Methanococcus vannielii SB: one gene and its partners. The main gene of each other region encodes a partner of the protein of the gene in region 3 in a complex. Links are inferred from orthologs where the notes say so. Each region holds a gene or a part of one and is shown on either strand. Other genes may lie near its edges.

Evidence for each region.
Region 1: MEVAN_RS03695 (region 3) and MEVAN_RS05975 share a complex: the UniProt entries of both Methanocaldococcus jannaschii proteins name them as parts of the 30S ribosomal subunit. The link is inferred for Methanococcus vannielii SB from one-to-one orthologs.
Region 2: MEVAN_RS03695 (region 3) and MEVAN_RS05165 share a complex: the UniProt entries of both Methanocaldococcus jannaschii proteins name them as parts of the 30S ribosomal subunit. The link is inferred for Methanococcus vannielii SB from one-to-one orthologs.

The regions. Positions count from the first base shown.
Region 1 is NC_009634.1:1,175,509-1,179,489, reverse strand. What follows is about bases 722-3,440. They hold MEVAN_RS05975 (30S ribosomal protein S19e), read right to left. Parts: upstream 2,435-3,440; coding sequence 2,009-2,434; downstream 722-2,008. Other genes in these bases: mmp3 (methyl-coenzyme M reductase-associated protein Mmp3), read left to right, coding at 3,292-3,440; yhbY (ribosome assembly RNA-binding protein YhbY), read right to left, coding at 2,659-3,042; MEVAN_RS05980 (DNA-binding protein), read right to left, coding at 1,639-1,980; MEVAN_RS05985 (DUF7411 family protein), read right to left, coding at 1,037-1,630; MEVAN_RS05990 (50S ribosomal protein L39e), read right to left, coding at 808-963. Also shown: MEVAN_RS05995 (phenylacetate--CoA ligase family protein), read left to right, coding at 1-676; more of mmp3, read left to right, coding at 3,441-3,981. UniProt on the Methanocaldococcus jannaschii protein: May be involved in maturation of the 30S ribosomal subunit.
Region 2 is NC_009634.1:1,023,000-1,027,235, forward strand. What follows is about bases 1-2,974. They hold MEVAN_RS05165 (30S ribosomal protein S27e), read right to left. Parts: upstream 1,594-2,974; coding sequence 1,408-1,593; downstream 1-1,407. Other genes in these bases: arfB (2-amino-5-formylamino-6-ribosylaminopyrimidin-4(3H)-one 5'-monophosphate deformylase), read right to left, coding at 1-323; MEVAN_RS05155 (RNA-protein complex protein Nop10), read right to left, coding at 324-482; MEVAN_RS05160 (translation initiation factor IF-2 subunit alpha), read right to left, coding at 491-1,288; MEVAN_RS05170 (50S ribosomal protein L44e), read right to left, coding at 1,616-1,897; MEVAN_RS05175 (hypothetical protein), read right to left, coding at 1,854-2,441. Also shown: more of MEVAN_RS05180, read right to left, coding at 2,975-3,229; MEVAN_RS05185 (selenium metabolism-associated LysR family transcriptional regulator), read right to left, coding at 3,327-4,217.
Region 3 is NC_009634.1:768,699-772,643, forward strand. The notes cover bases 561-3,243. They hold MEVAN_RS03695 (30S ribosomal protein S14), read left to right. Parts: upstream 561-1,662; coding sequence 1,663-1,824; downstream 1,825-3,243. Other genes in these bases: MEVAN_RS03685 (30S ribosomal protein S4e), read left to right, coding at 561-1,080; MEVAN_RS03690 (50S ribosomal protein L5), read left to right, coding at 1,109-1,654; MEVAN_RS03700 (30S ribosomal protein S8), read left to right, coding at 1,843-2,235; MEVAN_RS03705 (50S ribosomal protein L6), read left to right, coding at 2,257-2,805; MEVAN_RS03710 (50S ribosomal protein L32e), read left to right, coding at 2,815-3,222. Also shown: rplX (50S ribosomal protein L24), read left to right, coding at 1-334; more of MEVAN_RS03685, read left to right, coding at 346-560; MEVAN_RS03715 (50S ribosomal protein L19e), read left to right, coding at 3,249-3,698; MEVAN_RS03720 (50S ribosomal protein L18), read left to right, coding at 3,721-3,945. UniProt on the Methanocaldococcus jannaschii protein: Binds 16S rRNA, required for the assembly of 30S particles.

The DNA of each region.
Region 1 (3,981 bases), 410 kb from region 3 along the record:
TGGAGGGGAAGGTCTTTCAGAATCTGCCAGAAAAGAACTCGAATCACGATTTTTGATGCTTGCAACATCAAACTACGGAATGAGTGAATTAATGGGGCCAGGAGTTTCTGGAGAATGCGAATACAAGGTTGGTATGCATATTTCAGAAGATCATTTTATTGCAGAAATTATTGACCCTAAAACAGGCGAAGTTTTGCCTGAAGGGGAAGTTGGAGAACTCGTAATTACTGCACTTACAAAAGAGGCACTCCCTGTTTTAAGATACCGGACTAAAGACCTGACGTCTTTAAATTATAAAAAATGCAAGTGTGGAAGAACTACTGTAAGAATGAATAAAATTAAAGGTAGAAGCGACGACATGTTAATTATTAGGGGGGTAAATGTATTCCCTTCACAAATTGAAAGTGTACTTGAAAGTATTGAAGAAATTGGGCCACATTATGAAATAATTGTTACAAAAAAAGGCCATATGGATGAATTAACAATAAACATTGAGCTTGCCGATGGAAAGTTTCTTGAAACGTACCGCTGTCTTGAACAGATAAGTAAAAAAGTAGACCATAAGTTAAAAACTGTTTTAGGATTGAGTTCAAAAATAAATATAGCCCAACCCAGAACCTTAGAACGGTTTGAAGGAAAAGCAAGACGGGTAAAAGACTTAAGAGATAACGAATAATCCAATAAATTAAACTTTTTTAAAACATTTATATTAACTAAATTTTAACTAAATTTGATTATTTTTTAACATCATAATTTCTTTTTATGTTTTAAATTTTTATATAAATAAAAAAAGAATTTTGTATGTGATTATTTTTTAAGAGTATTTCTTCTCCAGTGTCTCATTTTTGGGTGTTGCTTAACGCTTCCTTTTGTTCTTGCAATTGCAAACATAGGAACTCTCCTATTTTGTTTTAAAGCTTTTGCAAGTCTTAATTTTTTACCCAAAGGTTTATTTCCTGCCATGCTTTCACCTTTCGTGCAAATCTAGCTTTAAGTACTATTAAGCGCTTTCATGATACCATAGCTTAATTTTAAACTACAAGTATCTTTTTAAGCCAGTAACTCTCGATTGAATATGTTTTGGAAAATAAGAAAGTGGATTTTCTCCCCTATTTCTTATTATTTCCCTTATTTCCGTTTCGTAATCGGACTTTAAAAGATCTTCACTTTCAAGTTCGGATATTACGAAATAATTATTTACAAGACTCCGTATGGTTTTGTGGCCAAAACCCATCAAAGGAGTTACGTATTCAATATTTTTTCTCATTTCCAGACTCTGAATTTCAGAATGGGTTAGTTTTGGAACCCTATCATCCCTTCTCGTCCCATCAGCAATTACGCAGTATTTTTCTGAAAGAATATCTAAAACGGACTTGTGTAAAAATTGTATCCCGTTTCCAGGATAGCCGTCTTTTAAAATCATGTCCACAGATTTTTCAATTAATTCCATATCAAGTAACTCGACTTCGTGTGGAAAGCCAATTACATTTGCAGTTTCCCTTGCATGAAGATATGAATCCATTACTCCAAAATTCACAGTTATTAACTGGATTTCGTAGCCTAAATTATGCAAAATTATGGCAGAAAGGGAACTATCTTTTCCACCACTAAATAAAACATGAGCTTTCATGAATATCATTATCTTCTAGTTATTGTAACTTCTCTTTTTGTAGATTTATTCATCTCGTATATTTTATCGAGAAGTCCCTTAAAGTACTCATCAGTAAGCGGAACCGGAAGCCTACCTGCTTGAGCAAGTTGTATCAACTGAGATTCCACCTGCCGTGCAAATTCCGGTTTTGCAAGTTTTATTCTTGCTAGCCTAGACCTTGCTTCTTCAGAAAGGATTTGCCTAAGTACTTTTTGTTTTTGCATTTCATACTGCATTTGTTGCTCTTGCATTTGCCTTTGATACTCTGGATCTTGGGCTTTTGCTTGCATTTCCTGCAATTTTTTTTGTTTTATTTCTTCTGGGTCCATTTAAAAAACCCCCGAATAAAAAGGTAAATTATTGTGATAAAGCTTCTTTTACTTCTTTTGCAGTGTTGTCAACTAAGGATTGGCCTTTTGGTGCAATAATTCTTCCGCCTTTTTCCGCTTTAGCTAATAAGTTTTTAGCTTCTAAAGCTTGGAATGCTGTTCTGATGATGTTACCGCTACCTTTAACGGTTCTTTCAGGTGCACTTCCCCGGTTCTTTCTTCCACCGTAAGCGCTCCTTAATCTTTCAACGCCAACTGGTCCATTCATGTAGACTTTTCTTAAAATAGCAGCACATCTTTTGTACCACCATTCTACATCGTCTGGCCTTCTTTCTTTATGAGCACCAGTTTTAACAAACATTGCCCATTCTGGCTCTTCTACGCCCATTTCTTTTAACTTCTCTGCTAATTTTGCAATCAATTCATTAGCTGGTACATCGTAAACAGTTACCATGCAAACACCTCAATATTTACGTTCAGTTCATCCTTTTGTAACTCATATCTGGATAACCTGGACAATTAACGGATTCATAAAAATCTTTAAAATCCTTAAGACCGAGCAATCTTATTATAATAATAAAAACATGTATATAATATTTTCCCATGTTTGTTAAAAATCTTAAAAAAGCATAAAATAGAAAAAAGATTAAAATACAGGCTTTATAGGTATTTAACCGATTATTTCCGGAGGAGTGATTTTTTTGACCGTAATCCTTCGAATTCTTCGATATATTTTTCCTGCTTAATTTTCTTTGTTCCATACTTTTTCCAGCCTTCTTTCGGCTTAAAAATAGTTATTACATTTCCTACCAAACTAATTACTTCTGCACCAGTCTCTTTGGCAATTTTCTCTGCCATTTCAGCCTTATCTTCACTTTCAAGTGCACTAGTTCGTATTTTAATTTTTATAAGGCTCTTATCTTTTACTTGCCTTTTAATTTCTTCAATCGTTTTATCCATCCCTTCTTTTCCAATCCAAACAACTGGCTCAATTTCATGGGATTGTGACCTTAGAATTTTCTTAGCTTTAGATGATATTTTTATTTCAGTATTATTTTCAATCATATTCTCGCTCCTTTTCGGTTAAATATTGTTTTTAAAGCCTCAATTAATCTTTCAATTAAAACAGTAAACTCATTACAGTAATCAATAAATTAATCTGTCCGCTAAGCTATTTAAAATATCATATATATAATGTACAGTTAGTCAACATAGTATGTTATTTAAGTATAAAATAGTTTTGATGGTGCAGGTAAGTAAAGACCTGGTTTACTCATTTCCTATTATTTAAGCCATTAAGAGGCTGGTTATATGGATGTAATCGTGAACAATAACAAAAAATCTGGAAAAACTCTTAAAGATGTTATTTCAGGAGAATATTATGTAGATGGGGCAAATATTGTTATAATAAAGGAAACCCGGACTGAAACTGAAAAAGAATCAAAAAAATACCATATAAAGACCACAAAAGGCTCTTTTGTAATTGGAATAAGTGATGAAAATGAAACTGTAAACTTTTGGAATGAAAACTATAAATCCTTTGAAAATAAGCCAATCATCTGGAAAAGTGTTTCTGATGTTGCTTTTGGAAATATTGAAATAGATCTCGACATAACTAGTGAAAAGAAACATTTTAAAAAGTGGGACGTTGTACTTAGTGTTTCCGGCCTTGATAAATCGGAAGGAAATTTAATATTTGTTCAAAGGGATACCTCAGAAAGTTATGGGCTTAAAAATCCAAAAATAGGTATTTTAATCGGAGGTAAACGAGTTCTAAAAGCACTTACATCTAATGACTTGATTGTCTCTATTGAAAGAATTCGCGAGTCAAAAGAACATGTTAATTACCTCTTAACTACAGATTTAAATTTAAATCTTGAAGAAGGTTGGAAAATATATACCTACTGCACTGTAGAGTTTAACGGACCTTCAAAAAGTGTTGAACATGCCCTTGCAATTTTAGAGAATGGGACATTTGAAATTTCGGAAAATACAAATACG
Region 2 (4,236 bases), 250 kb from region 3 along the record:
TTTATTATTAAAAACTTGTTGATTCCAATTTTTTTGGAATGTTCAATCATAATCTTTATGTATTCGACTACTTCGTTTGGAGAATTATGGATTCCGTGTTTTACGTAACTGTATTCGGTAGATGGAATTACTACTCCTAAAAATTTAGCCCCCGTTAAAATTGAAACGTTTAATCCAATATATGATGCTATTTTTGCATCGGTATCTATTGGTAGGGCTGAGCCATGATTTTCAAGAAAAGATCCAAGTGCAATAATGCCAATTTTATGGACTTCTTCGTTTAAAATATTCCCTGAATTATATCGTAATTCCATTTTATCCATCTATTTTTTTAAAGATTTTTTGAGCATTCTCCGGTATTTTCCATATTTATCTACCGGGGAAAACCTTGGAGGTTTGACAGTACCTGCTTTTTCATTACAGTCAATACAGTACTCTTTTAAAGTATATTTGCCACATTTTGGACATTTTTTCATCTGCATGGTATCGATTACTCCTCTACCCTAACAAAACTACCCTGTCCGCCCTTGTAGTCTTTAATATACTCAATTGCTTCTTCTGCAACTCTTCTTAAAACTTCTTCACCACTCTTATAATCTGGTGCAATTACTTCTATCCGGTATTTTGGAGCCCCGACATACGTAATATTCACCTTAACGTCTTCGTAAGGGTTTGCTTTGAAAGCCTTTTTAAGACCGTTTTTAATTACTTTTACCCCTGAAGGTTCCGTGGTTGTAAGTGTAAGAATTCCATCGACTTTAACGTTTGAAAGTTCGATGTTTTCACATGCAACTTCATAAATCATATCTGCCCATTCTTTAGAAACCGGAGTTTCGAGTTCATCTAATACTTCTTTTCCTTCAATTACCATTGATTCAAATGCATCGTAAAGTTCACCGAATTTATCAACTAACAAGTAACCTACAGCTTCCCATCCATCTTCAAGGGTTTTTCCAAGCTTTTCAGATGCAAATTGGAGTAATTTTTCAGCTCTTTGGAATTTTTTCCATTCTTGAACCTTAGATTTTTTTTGTTGGTCAGTTGCACGTTTTAAAGAAAGGTCTATCTGGTTTTTACCGGGATTTACCCTCATTACCTTTGCAACTACTCTTTGACCTTTTTTAATGTGGTCTCGTATATTTTTAATCCATCCTGAAGACACTTCAGAAATATGAACCATTCCCTCTTTTCCAGGGTACTCTAAAAGCTCGATAAATGCACCAAATGCTTTCACATCAGTAACATTTCCAATAACAATATCTCCCTCTTCAGGAAAATCTTTCCGCATAAGTTCCACCTTGATTAAATTATAAATAGCATACTGACTAGTTTATACACAATATAGTATTTAAATACTTATAAAACTATTCAAGCTATTTTAAAAATTTTTGAAAAAAGAAAAAAGATTTACTGTAATACTTCTAAAATCTTTGCCTTAATTGCCCCTTTTGAGGCTTTTGGTTCAGCAATGATTTTTCCGCATGATGTACACTTTACTTCAGTTGCAGGGCATCCAAATATAACCTGTTCGTTGCTACAGTCTGTACACTGAACTTTTAAGAATCTGCTTTTAGGTTTTGAGATTAATTGCATTTTTTCTCACCGTTTTTCTTAATTAGTCTACCAATTCAAAAATCCTTGCTCTAAAGCCGCCGTTACTCCTTTCGTGCATTTTTCCACATTCTGCACATTTGTATCGTAAGTCCAATTTTTTAATTGGCTTAGCTCCACCTGGTAACGGTCTTGGGTATCCTCCGTACCCCGCAGTTACTCTTCTAAACTGCCTTTGGCCCCATTTCAATTCACTAGCTTTTCTTTTTTTAGCTTTCTCTACTGTATGGGCAGTATGCTTCTTACAGTATGGACAGTACCTTTTTATCTTTTTTTTCATCTTCATGGACATTCACCCGTTTAACCACATTGTGTTTCTCTAAAATCTTTGAAAATTTCCTATCCAAAGAGATAATGTCATTCTTGTTTAAAATATACTGCAAATTCCCGTCCGTAAAGCATGGGAACTTAGTGATGACTCTTACAATATCAATATCACTTTCAGTATTTATAGGTTTTGGTTTTTGACATGCACCTTCATTTTCATGCCCCGTATCTAAATTAAGCTGATTTTTAAATTTTTTTTTATCAATATCCTCTTTTTTATAGATATCTTCAATATCTAAGCGACCAAAGAGGATATCTTCAATAAATTTTAAAAGCTTTTTTTCATCCTTTGTAGTATTATTTGGGCTTTCCTTGAGGCAGTTAATTTTGTAATAACGAATGTTTAAAAGTTCCATTAAATAATATTTCGTCCTTTCAAGTTTAAAATTGTCGTCTATTGTTTCAATATATTTTTTTGCATCAGGGTAAAAATTTTCAGGTAATTCCCCTAAACCCTCTTTTAAAAATTCGTTAAAAAATGCATCCCTTATTTTTTTATACATGTCTTTCACTTTTTAAAAATCAAAGTAATAAAGTTAAATTAAGATTCAATTCTTGGTGCAAGTAAAAATACAAGTTTAGAACCGCTAACTTCATATTCAATTTTTACAGGCATGTCTGAACCTAAGTATATTTTAAGAATATCTTCTGCTGAAGTTGATTTTGTTAAATCTTTTAAATAGGCTAAATTAAATGTGCTTTTCGAAGGTTCTGACATTTTAAATTCAGTTAAAGTTTCATATTCGTCATTGTTATTTTCAAATACAGTTTCACTCTGGTTTAAATCACCTTTTGAATAGATTACAAATTTATCTTCATCTACTTTAAGAGTTATGTGATCGTTTACTAGCTCCGCATCTTTTAATGCTTCAACAAATGCCCCTGCCTTAATTGAAACCTGATTTGGATAGGATATATCTGGAACTTTTAAATTACTTGATGAAACATCATATAATGCAATTGAAAACTTTCTTGTAACATTACTTTTAAAAGTAACATTTAATTTATTTTTTTCATCATCAAGCTCCAAAATTAGCTTTTCATCCCCCTTACTTCTTGCAATTATCTTTTTTAATGCTTCTAAATCAATACCAATATCATGAATATCTCCCTCATAACTCTCAAAAACTTCTTTTGGCATCCCCATACTTACGAGGGCAACGTGTGATGGATCCATTGCACTTGCTTTAATTCCGGTTTCATCTACTTCAAAACAAATTTCGTCTACTAGGTTGCTTGTCGCATTTATAACTTTTTTAAAATCCCTTGAATTACATGTAGCTTTAAACATCTATTCACCAGTTAGTTTTATCTGTATGAATTATTACAAACCTATTTTGTACAAAAATATATATGGTTTTTTAAGTGATTTTTATAAAAATTCAAAATTACTGGCCAGAAACAAAGTCCCAAAAAGACTTTATTGCACTTGGATTTCTTGGTTTTTTACCCTTTACAAGGTATAGGTATCTTGTAAGGTCTAAATCTTCAATCGGCACTATCTTTAATTGCCCGGATTCAGCTGCTTTTCTTGCAGGAATTTCTGAAAGAATACTTACCCCATAACCTTCGGAAACTGCGGTAATTATTGAAGAAGTACTTCCAAGGCTCATTACTATGTGTAAATCCATCATTGAATAGCCTTTTTCTTGTAATGCATCTACCAAAATTTCTCTAGTTCCCGAACCTATTTCTCTATCAATATAGTCTTCTTTTAAAACGTCTGCAAGTTTTGCAACCGATTTTTTTGAAAGAGGGTGTTCTGATGGAACGATTAATACAAGCCTGTCTTTTCCGATTACTATACTTTCATATGTTTTATCGTAAATATTCCCTACTGCAATTATATCAACTACCCTATCCTCTAAAAGTTTAAAACACTTTTCAGAATCAGTAATCTGTATTTGAAAAGAAACATCCTTATATTCTTTAGTATAGTCTTTAAGTATACTTGGAAGAAGGTGTTCTCCAGGTGTAGTACTTGCTGCAATTTTTATTACTCCTTCAGGATGTTCATGGAGTATTCTCATCTGTTGCTTTGAGTTGTTTATACTTTCAAGTATTTTTTCGGAATTTTCATAAAGGATGTTTCCTTCAAGCGTTAAATCTACACCTTCAGGAGTTCTTAAAAATAGTTGTGCATCAAAATACTTTTCTAAAACAGATATGTGGTTACTTACTGTTCCTTGGGTAACACCAAGTTTTTTTGCAGCCTTAGAAAAGCTTTTAGTCTTTGAGGCGTAAATAAATGTTTGAAAATAACTAATTTTTGGATCCATAATCTATCACATTTGCCTT
Region 3 (3,945 bases):
AAGAAAACAAAGAAAAGCACTCTACAACGCACCATTACATTTAAGAAATAGCGTTATGTCTGCAATGTTATCAAAAGCATTAAAAGAAAAATACGGTAAAAACGCCCTACCTGTGAAAAAAGGAGATACTGTAAAAGTTCTTCGTGGAAGTTTCAAAGGAATTGAAGGCGAAGTTTCAAAAGTCAACTATTCAGGATACAAAATTATTGTTGAAGGAGTAGTTAACAAAAAGCAGGATGGAAAAGAAACGCCGTACCCAATTCATCCATCAAACGTTATGATTACAAAAATGGAAGATTCAGACGAAAAGAGATTTAAAACATCAAATAAATAAGAGGTGCGAGCATGGCAATTAAAGGACCTAGAAAACATCTTAAAAGATTGGCTGCTCCAGCAAATTGGCAACTTCCTAGAAAAGAAAGAACATTTACTGTGAGACCATCACCTGGACCACATTCAATGGACAAATCCTTGCCGTTATTATTAATTGTAAGAGATACTTTAAAATGTGCTGATAATGCAAGAGAAGCTAAAAAAATTATCCAAATGGGCAAAATTTTAATTGACGGCGTCAAGAGAAAAGAATACAAACACCCTGTAGGATTAATGGATGTTTTATCAATTCCTGAACTTAACGAAAATTACCTTGTATTATTTGACGAAAATGGAAGAATCAGTTTGAAAAAGACTGAAAAAACCGGCGTAAAATTGTGCAAAATCGTGAATAAAACTGTTATTAAAGGTGGCCATATCCAGTTGAACCTTCACGATGGTAGAAACCAAATTGTAAAAGTTGCAAATGCTTTAAAAGCAGAAGAAGACATTTACAAAACTGGAGATAGCGTTTTAGTTTCATTACCTGAACAAGCAGTTGTAGGACATGTTGAATTTAACGAAGGGAAGTTAGCATACATCACTGGCGGTAAACACGTAGGAGAATTTGCTAAAGTCGTTGAAGTTGAAAAAAGAACATTGTACTCTGACATCGTAACCTTAGAAAATAAGGACGGAGAAAAATTCAAAACAATTAAACCTTATGTGTTCATTGTAGGTCAGGATGAACCCGTAATCTCAATGTAATACCCATAAAATTAGAGGAGGACGAAACATGTCATTCCAAGAAGTTTGGGAAAAAGAGCCTATGAAAAAACCAAGAATTCAGAAAGTTACAGTTAACTTCGGTGTTGGAGAGGCTGGCGATAGGTTAACAATAGGTGCGAAAGTTATTGAAACATTAACCGGCCAAGCACCAGTAAGAACTTTGGCAAAACAAACAAACCCTGCATTTGGCATCAGAAAAAAGTTACCTATTGGATTGAAAGTTACCTTAAGAGGTAAAAATGCGGAAGAATTCCTTGAAAATGCATTTGTTGCATTCAAAGTGTCAGGAAAAGTTCTTTATGCATCCTCATTTGACAAAGTAGGAAACTTCTCATTCGGTGTTCCAGAACACATCGACTTTCCAGGTCAAAAATATGACCCTACAGTTGGAATCTATGGTATGGACATTTGTGTAACCTTTGAAAAACCAGGGTACAGAGTAAAGTCTAGAAAGTTAAAAAGAAGCCACATTCCAGCGAAACACTTGGTTAAAAAAGAAGAAGCTATCGAGTACATCGAGAAGAAATTCGGTGCTGAAGTAGTTATGGAATAGGTGAAAAAATGACAAAAGAACCATTTAAGACGAAATATGGCCAAGGTTCAAAAGTTTGCAAAAGATGCGGAAGAAAAGGGCCAGGAATCATCAGAAAATACGGATTAGACTTATGCAGACAATGCTTCAGAGAATTAGCACCAAAATTAGGATTTAAAAAGTACGACTAAGGACAAGGAGGTAACAATATGAGTTTAATGGACCCTCTTGCAAACGCATTAAACCACGTATCCAACTGCGAAGGTGTGGGTAAAAACGTAGCTTACTTAAAACCTGCTTCAAAATTAATTGGGAGAGTTTTAAAAGTTATGCAGGATCAAGGATACATTGGAAACTTCGAATACATTGAAGATGGTAAAGCAGGCGTCTACAAAGTTGATTTAATCGGACAAATCAACAAATGTGGTGCTGTAAAGCCAAGATACGCAGTTAAGTACCAAGAATTCGAAAAATTCGAAAAGAGATACTTGCCAGCTAAAGGTTTCGGATTATTAATCGTAAGTACTCCAAAAGGATTAATGACACATGACGAAGCTAGAACTGCTGGAGTAGGCGGAAGATTAATTTCCTACGTATACTAAGGACTAATTGGAGGTATTCTTATGCCAGTTGCAGCTTTAATAAGGGAAGAAATCGAAATTCCTGGAAACGTCAGTGTTGAAGTTAATGGCAGCGAAGTTGTTGTTAAATCAGGTGCGAAAGTACTTAAAAGAGAATTGGCTTTCCCTGGAATCGAAATAAAAATGGAAAATGAAAAAGTTGTAGTTGAAAGTACGTTCCCTAAAAAAAATCAAACCGCAATGGTTGGAACATACAGGTCACACATTCAAAACATGATAAAAGGAGTAAGTGAAGGGTTTGAATACAAATTAGTAATCAGATACGCTCACTTCCCAATGAAAGTTACATTTAAAGGAAACACGGTAATTATCGACAACTTCTTAGGGGAAAAATATCCTAGAACCGCAAAAGTCATGGAAGGCGTTACTGTAAAAGTAAACGGTGAAGAAGTTATTGTAAGTGGCACTAACAAAGAGTTTGTTGGTCAAACTGCTGCAAATATCGAGCAAGCTACCAAAGTTAAAGGAAGAGACACAAGAATTTTCCAAGATGGTATCTACATTGTAGAAAAAGCAGGAAAAGTATTGTAAGGTGATCTCATGAGTGAATTCAAAAGATTAATGAGATTAAAACTCAAAATGAAACAAAAAAGACCTGAATTCAAAAGACAGGACTCACATAGATTCCAAAGAATTGGAACCATGTGGAGAAGACCTACTGGACATCACAGTGGACAGAGAATTCAAGTTACATACAGGCTTTCCCCTGTAAAAATAGGTTTTAGAGGGCCTGCTTTAGTTAGGGGGTTACACCCATCAGGATTAGAAGACATTATTGTTAACAACGTAAAACAGTTAGCTGCTTTAAACCCTAAAACTCAAGGTGCAAGAATTGCATCTGCAGTTGGTACAAGAAAAAGAATAGAAATTGTTAAAAAAGCTAACGAACTCGGAATCAGAGTATTCAACGTATCCAAACAAAAACAGGGAGAATTCTTAAGTTTATAATTTCGCTTAAGATTTAAGGTGATATTATGGATGTATCTACCCAAAGAAGAATCGCTGCAGCTGTTTTGGACTGCGGTATTGATAGAGTATGGGTTGATCCTGAAAACTTGGAAAAAGTCAAAATGGCAATCACAAAAGATGACATAAGACTTTTAATTAACGATGGAATCATTGTTAAAAAACAAGAAAAAGGTATCAGCAGCGCTAGAAAAAAGGAAGTCCAAGAGCAGAAGCGAAAGGGGAAGAGAAAAGGACCTGGCTCTAGAAGAGGAGCTAAAGGTGCAAGAACACCTAAAAAAGAAAAGTGGATGAACACAATTCGGCCATTAAGAACCCTTCTCAAAGAATTAAGAGAAAATGAGAAAATTGAAAGGTCTTCATACAGAAAATTATACAGAATGGCCAAAGGTGGCGCATTCAGAAGCAGAAACCACATGAAATTATACATGAAAGAACATGGAATTTTAGCTGAATAATTCAATTTAAGGAGGAATGATTATGGCACAGAACGCCAAACATAGAGTTCCTTTTAGAAGAAGAAGAGAAGGAAAAACCGACTTCAGACAAAGATTGGGATTACTCTTATCTGGAAAACCAAGATTAGTTGCTAGAAAATCCTTAAATAACATCATTGCTCAGCTCATGGCATACGATGAAAAAGGAGACATCGTATTAGTTTCAGCACATTCAAGAGAACTCGTTAAAATGGGTTACAAAGGACAC